3 regions of the Paenibacillus thiaminolyticus genome follow, and region 2 is predicted to be linked to each of the others. Evidence: riboswitches for the same ligand, from Rfam matches in the RefSeq annotation. Region 2 holds a riboswitch; each other region holds the start of a gene.

Region 1 (3,113 bases), 2.0 Mb from region 2:
TGCTGCAAATCTACATCATTTTAGGCCCTTTTGCTTCAAGTCGAAGCGAAACGGGTGAAATTCCTGCAGTTTTGCAGGATTCCCTTTCTGGGAAAGTCGTCCATATCGAATTGCTGTATTTGCACAGGATTTCGCTTACCGAATAGGTGTTGAAATCATGCAGTTTTGCAGATTTTGCTTAGCGAATAGGCGTGTCTGGAGAAATCATGCAGTTTTGCGGATTTCGCCTCATGGACAGACGTGTCTAGGGAATTGGTGCAGTGTTCAGGCCGTTGGAAAACCCCTGTTTTTTACGAAGGGGTGGAGATTGTCCATTTTCCTACTCAAAACTTGGCACCCATAACGTTTTAAATCGATTTTTTCTACGGAGAGACGAGAGCCACCACACAAAAAATGAAGTGCCACAAAATCCCTCGGACTTTCTCAATAGCCTGAAATCTATGCAGCTTTATTAATAACTTGCAGCCAGTAGAGTTGATGTGTAAAATATATCCAGATATATATTTCTATTTATGGAACACCAATATTTGATAAGGAGGTAGAGTATGATTGTCGAAGTACGCTTCGGACACGAGCGAACGCCCGGGACGCTGTATTTGGATTGCAGAGACGACGTTGCGCTTCACATCAAAAAATTGCAGACCGAGTTCGACAGATGGTGCATGCATTTGCATCGGATATGGAGAACAGGTAGTCAAGAGAACATAGCAGCCGGAAGAGGATCCGACAATTATCCTAAATTTTTAAGTAAATGGAACGAGACTTATATTATTGCTGGAAAATCTCCATTGGCCGGGACATGACCAAGTGTTTTTCTCTCCTTTGCCCTCCCGCCCAAACATCCCGCAGCCCCGCGGCCTTCCAAGAATAAATTTCTCTCTCTTATGTATACTTATTTTTTTTGAGTGAGACTTATTTATCATTACTGCTAACGGGTGTATAATTCTATTTACCTATTACGTTTTCTTCTCTTTTTCCTCAAAAAGTGACATATATTGAGTTGCAATGTCGAATTTTGCTCCGTATTATTAAGGGGTGGCGTTAATCAAACGACATATAATTGCCGATATTCTGAATAGAGCCAGAGGAGGATCTATTCGGTACGATTGAGCACATAGCCGGATGAGGTGTACTTAAGACCTAATCTGCGCAGCATATCCCGAACGCCCGTCCGTGTCATATGCACCTGGAACTGCTTTTCCAGCAGATCCTGGATGTCACGCATCAACCAGCCCGCAGATGACCCGGCAGAGGGTTTGCGGCTGCTGATGATGCCGATCAGTTCTTCTTCCTGCTCAGGGGTCAGTATTCTTGGCTTCCCGGGAGAAGCAACGTTGGTTAGCAATTGTTCGAGGCCGCCGTTGTTGAAGATTTTGACATAATTCGATACCGTCTGTCGGTGAATGCCCAGCTGCTGCGCGACATCCTTAGCGGTATGTCCGGACATGACAAGACGGATGGCCTCCACCTTGATCCGCTGCTTCGGATCTTGGATGGTGGGCGCCAAACGGTTCAAGGAATAGATATTCCATCCATGACGGTTCGTAATCAACAGTTTTCGCATTATCGGCTCACGCTCATATCTATACTTTTATTCGTAGTATGGGTATAGAAGCATGACGCTATACAGAGAGAGCCGCTGCCGCGGAGAGAGCAACCGTATTGGATTCATACAACAAAACTTGAAAAAGGCAAACTTGTCGAAAGGCAAGGACGCAAAGCCTCGGGCCTAACTCTCCTTCATGGAGCTATGGCGGCCGGGTTGCCATGTTGAATAGGGGACCATTCACGTTCTTTATGGTGATGAGGCTATTGCTGCATGTAGCCTTTTTTCTATGCATAGAGGATGCTGAGCCTATGAAGATTGCTGCTCTCCGCTGGGACCGACACTCCGATGACCGCATCGTGCACCGTCTCGTTCCGTTCCTGTCTGCCGATCAGCAGGAGCGGTACGCGAGGCTGAGCCAGCGTGCGGACCGTCATCGCATGGTTATCGCCGAAGTTCTCGTCCGGTGCCAGATTTGCCGTCTGACCGGGAGGAGGAACGACGAGATCGCATTCATCCGGAACCGGTACGGCAAGCCGTATTTGGCCCCAGACAATTCAATATATTTCAATCTAGCGCATTCGGGTTCCTGGATCGTGACGGCGATCGATCGCTGCGATGTCGGCATTGATATCGAGCGGATCGGGCCTATGAATCCTGAGGCGGCCCGCACCCTGTGCACGCCTCGGGAATACCGGATCGCTATCGGTCTGGCGGCGGATGCGCGCGCCCGCTTTCTTCACTGGCTGTGGACGGCCAAGCAGAGCTATCTCAAAGCCCGTGGAACCGGACGATACGGTCCGCTGGATGAATTGGAGATACTGCCGGACGGGGTTTACCCTTGGCGGCTTCCGTCCGTATGGCATGCGCGGGGATATGTCTTTACCCGGATCGAGAGTCTGGATGCCGGGTATTGTGTGATGGCATGCGGTGTCGATTCCAAGATTGCGCCCATAGAGCATTGGACATTGGAACAACTATTGGATCGGTTTCAACCCTATTGTTCGTCAATGATAAGGAGCTGAATCATTTTGTCTGCCATTCCATTTACAACCGAACAGCTTACGGGCTATGACGCCCATACCTTCGAGATTCCTTCTGCCATCGTGGATAGACTGGAACTGCTCACACGCACCCGTTCGGTCACATTGGAGGCTGCAGTGGGCGTAGCATGGAGCGGTCTGGTCGCACGGTACCATAACGCAGAGGAAGTGATTCTTCATGTGATGGCCAGCCAGAGCCGGGACGGAGTGCAAGTGCCGGTTCGCCCGGAGGGGACGCTGTGGAGCGCGGCCCAGGTGCTGTGCGGCCAGTTGAAGACCGGCGGGCAGGAACTGGGCGCCGGCGGCGGCATCACGACTTGCTGCTGGTGCCAGGATGCCGAGGTGCCTGGCAAGACGAGAGCCGATATTTCAGCCGGAGACCTGCATGGCCGGATCTTGGGTAGGGAAGAGGCTTTCCTTGCCCCTTATTTATTTACGATTTATTATCGGCCGGAGCGCTTCAGCCTGGATGGCGCCAAGCAGATGGGTCAGCAGTTCAACCAGATGCTGGGCGAAGCGGTGCA
Region 2 (3,113 bases):
CCCGTAATCGAGGAGGTAACAATGATCCGGCCGTATTCCGCTTTCTTCAGAAAGGGCAGGCAGGCTTGAAGGGAAAACAGCGTCCCGCGTGCATTCGTGTTCATCACCTGATCCCAATGCTCGCCGGTCATCTCCTCGATCGTCGCATTCGGAAAAATACCGGCGTTGGCGCACAGAACGTCGATCCCCCCGAAAGTAGCGGCCGCCTCGCTTGCAACGCACTTCATCGACTCCAAATCGGCGACATTTCCTTGGAAGGCATGAGCAATACCTCCGTTATCCCGGATTTCCGCCGCGGTTTCCTCCGCTTTCGTCAAGCTGCGTGCGACGACCGCGACTTTCGCCCCTTGTGCGGCGAAGGTTCTCGCAATTCCTTTGCCGATTCCTTTGCTGGCTCCGGTCACGACGACCGTCTTATCCTTCAGTGGCGTCAGCATGTAGCAACACTCCTATCCTATGTAATATGAGTTACAATTTCCCATTGCTTGGATTCCTTATCATCGTACTACAATTCCAAATGTGGAGGCAACTTGCTGAACCTCTCCCATAAGGATAGTTATATTCGGTTATCATTTTGCGAACTCCGGCTAGTTCATCCAATCCAAGATATATCTCCCCTCCTCCCTAAGACCTATTGGCCCAAACCTTGCCGGACATCTTAAAAATGTAAAAATGCAGAACAAGGAATGCCAAGGGAATGGCGCAGTTACTAGGAAGATGCACAGCATGAAACCATATGAAATCAAAATACGGTCCCTTATCGCATCCGCATTATTAACCTTATATGTTGCAAGTGAATAATAGAATCGACCTATGTTCATATATTCACATATGAGCTGCAAGACCCATTAAATAAACGAGAAAATACTGTATATTAAACGGTGCATACATGCATCGTTATACAATACATCGCCGCCATTAAAAGTAAAAGCGTATGCATTTATGTCCAGGTATTACTAGGCAAAGCTAGGGAAATCTAGTGACGCAAAGCTAAAGGGGCTAAGGAAAATTCTATGCCAGCCAGTTGCCGATTAATAGCATCCAAGCCCTATTAGTCGTATGCGTTATAAATGTAAGCGTTACCCTGCCCTAGCTGCCTATTAATATAATCTATTGATAGGAAGTGAATAACGGATGAAGACTAGGAGAAAGCAGAGTGCCCGAAGATTGTTCGCCATGACGGTAATGACCATCATGATGTTCGTGTCTTCATTGGCGCCAGCTTATGCAGGAACGACTGTTCCTGCAGCACAGGAACCTGTGGTCAAGAACTCGACACAGGAAATCCGGAATGTCATGTACTATGGCGATTGGTCGATTTGGGGAGGACAAGGGAACTTTTATCCCAAGGATATTCCCGCCGATCAATTAACCCACTTGAACTATGCGTTCCTCGATTTTGACGCTCAAGGCAACCTCGTCTTTACGGACAAGGATGCGGCTGTGGGCGCGCCTGTCGGCCAGGATGGCGTACAATGGGATATGGCCAATTCAGGCAGCCTTATCGCCCTGCAGCAATTGCGCGCAGAAAACCCGAACCTGAAAATCGGCATCTCTCTTGGCGGATGGTCCAAATCAGGCGACTTCTCCGTTGTAGCGGCCGATGCTTCGAAGCGGGCGAATCTGGTGGAGAATGTCATGAAATTCATCAAGTACACGAACATGGACTTCGTTGATGTGGATTGGGAGTTCCCGGCTGAAGTTCGCCAGCCTGATCTGGTCGATAATAAAAACGATGAAGGCACGAAATACGCCACGCCGGAGGATAAAAATAATTATATCGTGCTCCTGCAAGACTTGAAAAACGCATTGAATAAACAAGGAGCCGAGCTTGGTAAAGCGTATGAACTGTCTGTTGCGCTCCCAGCGCCGAAGGCTAAGATTGATATCGGCATTGATGTGCCAAGACTGTTCAACATTGTAGACTTTGCCAACATCATGACTTATGACATGCGCGGCGCATGGGATGAGGTAAGCGGCCATCATACCGGCTTGTATCCGAATCCAAATGACCCGCTCACCGGCAACAACCTATCTGTTGACGAGAGCGTGAACTATTTGATTCAGCAAGGTGCCGAACCGAGCAAGATTGTTATCGGGGCGGCCTACTATACTCGCGGCTGGGATAAGGTGTCTCAAGGATCCGATCCGAATCATCCGGGACTATTCGGTGACGCCGCACTATCTGCCAAGGATGCGGATCAGACTCCATCCCGCGGCGCGGTTGGTGAATCCCCTCTCGTCCTGGGGGACGGCGGCCGCCGAACAGGGACTTGGTCTTATCGCAATCTCGACAAGTTGAAGGCCGCATACCCGAATCTCAAAGAATACTGGGATGATGCAGCTAAAGCTCCATATCTATATGATAATACAACTGGCGTATTCTACACGTATGACAATGAAAGATCGATTCAAGAGAAAACGAAATATGTGCTTGAGCGCGGCCTAGGCGGCGTCATTGCTTGGATGGCTTCCAATGATGCCCCTACTACGGACCCGGCCAAGCGCGACAAATTAACAAAGGTAACGAAAGAAGGCCTCTTCGGAAGCCAGCCGTTGAAAACACATGAGATCCAATATACCAAGCTGGACGTGACGGTTGCTATGAAACCGTATACAGAGCCTTGGGGCAACAATAAAGGGTATGAAATTACCCTCGTCAATAACGAGTCTTTGACCGAATCGAATCAAGTATTGAGAGCCGTGGAAAGAGGAGCAAAAACAGTTAAGCTGCCGAAGCTTTACATCCAAGCCGATGGATCGTTCACTTCCGGCGATTATTTGGCGGGAACCGTAACCAATGAGAACGGGTATACAGTCGTCGATTTGAAATCGGTTTATGACGCCAAGACGATTGAGCCTGGCAGATCCTATACGTTCAAACTTAAGGGAGATGCCGAGATTACAAGCATGGAGCTTGTTCAGCGGGTCTCGAATAACAGCCCGGAGATGAACAGACAACTCATTCTGGGTGATGAAGCTCCAAGCAACAATCAACCGCCTGTATTGCATGGCGTAACGGACCTGACGCTTCAAGTCGGCGACAACTTTGATAAGCTGGCCGGCGTAACCGCTACGGACACAGAAGACGGAGATCTGACATCCCGTATTAC
Region 3 (3,113 bases), 2.8 Mb from region 2:
CGCCCTTATTTTACCCGTTACGCACTGCATGCCGTGTTAGTTCTTCTGGCGGCATCCTTATGCGGCTGGCTTGCAGGATTACTCACGCTGCCGCTGTTATGGGATATCGCCGTCAGGGTCCTGCTGTGCCTGTCCGTAACGAACCTGATCTTCTATGTGTGCTTTCGCAAATCGAGCGAGTTTATCTACTTAACGAACATAGCCAAGGCGAATATGGGAAAGCTGCCGATCCTTACTAAATTCAATCCGGTCATACGGAGAGAGGAGACAAGGTAATGGCCATTTTGATCACGGGTGGCGCCGGTTATATCGGAAGCCATACTTGCGTAGAAATGCTGGAGGCGGGATATGATATCGTCGTTCTTGATAATTTCTCCAACAGCCATCCGGAAGCGATTCGTCGGATTTCGGATATTACGGGCAAAGGATTTGCTTTTTATGAAGCGGATCTTCTCGACGAGCAACGCTTGAATCGGATATTCGAGGGACATCGCATCGATGCCGTGATCCATTTTGCCGGCCTGAAAGCGGTTGGGGAGTCGGTTCAGGTGCCGCTTGAATACTACCATACGAATCTTACCAGCACGCTGGTTCTGTGCAGGGCGATGGCCAAGCATGGCGTGTACAGCCTGGTATTCAGCTCATCCGCCTCGGTGTATGGGGTACCGGAATGTGTTCCCATTTCGGAGGAAGCCAGCCTTGGGGCGGTGAGTCCCTATGGAAGAACCAAACAAATGATTGAGCAAGTACTGCAGGATCTGGCTTCTTCTGACCCGAGATGGGGAATTTCCATTCTCAGATATTTCAATCCCGTCGGTGCACATAAAAGCGGAAAGATCGGAGAGAGCCCTAATGGGACGCCTAACAATTTAATGCCGTTTATTACGCAAGTAGCTGTGGGGAGATTGCCGTCGCTTAAAGTATACGGCTCCGATTACCCTACAAAAGACGGTACGGGAATCCGAGATTATATTCATGTCGTGGATTTGGCGCAAGGCCATCTGAAAGCATTGGAGCATTTGGATCATATAAATGGGGTCGAATTTTACAATCTGGGTACAGGCCGGGGGTTTACGGTGCTGGAGATGATCCATTCCTTCGAGAAGGTGTCGGGGATTCAGATTCCCTATGAAATCGTGGGGCGAAGACCAGGGGATATCGGGATATGCTATGCTGATCCGACAAAGTCCCATATAAGCCTGGGGTGGTTCCCGAAATACGGCATTACCGACATGTGTGAAGATAGCTGGAATTGGCAGGTTCATAATCCGCAAGGTTATTGCGAGAGGATCACGGCCGGGTAATCATCGAATTCGACAAAACTAGTGCTCCAGAGACGACATACTATGACACCATGGAACGTCAAATGTCGTGTATAATACTACTTAATAAGTATATATTAGGAAACGATGAAATGCGCCTTTTTTGTCTGGGCACTTTAGGCGTGTGGAGTTAGTGGTGCAACCGGCCGAGTAAATTCGGGAGGCAATGCAATCATGGTTGAAGCGGTTACAGGTAACAATGAACAATTGGACAAGGATTGGGTAGCTATTATTTTAACTGCACGACAAATGGGCCTTTCCATTGCGGACATTCGTAAACTTCTTCGCGATTTTCAGGCACAGTCTGATCCTGAATGGCCGCTCCATGTCAATTCAGAAGCATAACTCACGATTGTTGACATTATCGAAAAGAAATCTCCTTCGTTGAGGCATGTTTACAGATAACGCGCGGTGAACTCAACAATCGGAGATTTCTTTATTTTGGGCTGCGTCAACGCTAGGGAGCATCATGACTCTTCGCGTGTTAGCTTCCACTTATTATATTCCAGAAATTCTTTGAATTGCTCTTTACTTACGCCAGAAGCCATCGCTTCTTTTACGAGATTAGTCCATTCTTCGTCCAACACCTCAGCTTCATTCGAAGCTTCCTTGTCTTGCAGCAGCTCCTCAACTGAGACCCCGAGAATAACACTAATCTTCTCCAGAAATTGAATGGAAGGATTCTGCTGAATTCCTCTTTCAATTGAGCTTAAATAGGATTTTGCGACACCTGCTCTTTCGGAGAGTTCTGACAGTGAGTAATTTTTCTTCCTTCGAAGGATTTGAATCCGTTCTCCGATCATGATTTAACCTCCGTGTATACATCTGCTTGTCCCTATTATATCCGATTTCCCCCACCTCCGAAAGCGGCTACAGCGTATAGACGTTAACAGGCTGCGCCTCCTGATTTTGTAAAAGATTTGCAAATATGCTCTTTTTTTCTGAGGATAATGACAAAAAGGTTCCCTGTTCAGCCAATTTCCCGTCATGTATGACTAAAATTTGTTCCGCGTTTTGGATGGTGGACAGCCTATGGGCAACCACAATGACCGTAATGCGATCCTTCAACCGATGTAAAGCGGTCAGAATCTTTTTTTCATTCTCCGTATCCAGTGCGCTTGTCGCCTCATCCAGAACAAGGATAGAAGGCTGCCGGATGATGGCTCTTGCCAGGACCAGGCGCTGCCGTTCTCCTCCTGACAAACGAATGCCTCGATCTCCAATGAGCGTCTCCAATTGGTGAGGAAGCTTGCGTACAAATTCAGCTGCCGAGGAAAAATCGAGGGCTTCCCACAGTTCGTTCTCCGTGGCACTCGGTTTCACCATCAACAGGTTTTCTCTTATGGTCGCATTATAAAGAAACGGATCCTGCGCCACATACCCGATGGAGCGTCTGTACGCGAGCAGGTTGTCATTCGTGATCGCTATGCCATCCACGAGGATTTGACCGGATTCAGGCTGCATCAGGCCCATAAGGATATCGATAAACGTGCTCTTGCCGGCCCCTGATTTGCCAACGATAGCGGTCATCCCTTGGGCTGGAATATGAACGCTGATATTTTGCAAAGCATACACAGGCAGTTGCGGCTGATAGCGAAACGAAAGATTTCTGACTTCGATTCCTTGCATAACGAACCAATGGCCAGGTCCCGGAGCGGGCGATTCGGTAAGCGTAATCGCCTGATCTGCGGCCAATTTGCAGTCACGCTGCAATTGCTGAAGAGCCTTGAAGGCCGGGATGGTCGAGGCTAATTGTTCCAGCTTGGACTGGAGGCTGGTAAATCTCGGCCA

What was found. Region 2 has a riboswitch for cyclic di-GMP ahead of FLT43_RS01945 (glycosyl hydrolase family 18 protein). Riboswitches for the same ligand answer to the same signal wherever they lie in the genome.
Region 1: it holds a riboswitch for cyclic di-GMP, as region 2 does, so the genes downstream of both, FLT43_RS22450 (4'-phosphopantetheinyl transferase family protein) here and FLT43_RS01945 (glycosyl hydrolase family 18 protein) in region 2, are expected to answer to the same signal.
Region 3: it holds a riboswitch for cyclic di-GMP, as region 2 does, so the genes downstream of both, FLT43_RS18900 (anti-repressor SinI family protein) here and FLT43_RS01945 (glycosyl hydrolase family 18 protein) in region 2, are expected to answer to the same signal.

Annotation. Positions count from the first base shown of each region.
Region 1 covers NZ_CP041405.1:5,068,079-5,071,191, forward strand. Annotated here, with positions in the region: gene FLT43_RS22445 (helix-turn-helix domain-containing protein) at 1,094-1,564, opposite strand; cyclic di-GMP riboswitch class I at 1,681-1,770, shown strand; gene FLT43_RS22450 (4'-phosphopantetheinyl transferase family protein) at 1,858-2,571, shown strand; gene FLT43_RS22455 (non-ribosomal peptide synthetase) at 2,578-3,113, shown strand, end outside.
Region 2 covers NZ_CP041405.1:458,410-461,522, reverse strand. Annotated here, with positions in the region: gene fabG (3-oxoacyl-ACP reductase FabG) at 1-437, opposite strand, end outside; cyclic di-GMP riboswitch class I at 950-1,032, shown strand; gene FLT43_RS01945 (glycosyl hydrolase family 18 protein) at 1,135-3,113, shown strand, end outside.
Region 3 covers NZ_CP041405.1:4,229,288-4,232,400, forward strand. Annotated here, with positions in the region: gene FLT43_RS18890 (lipopolysaccharide biosynthesis protein) at 1-276, shown strand, start outside; gene galE (UDP-glucose 4-epimerase GalE) at 276-1,304, shown strand; cyclic di-GMP riboswitch class II at 1,394-1,479, shown strand; gene FLT43_RS18900 (anti-repressor SinI family protein) at 1,497-1,667, shown strand; gene FLT43_RS18905 (helix-turn-helix domain-containing protein) at 1,790-2,125, opposite strand; gene FLT43_RS18910 (ABC transporter ATP-binding protein) at 2,193-3,113, opposite strand, start outside.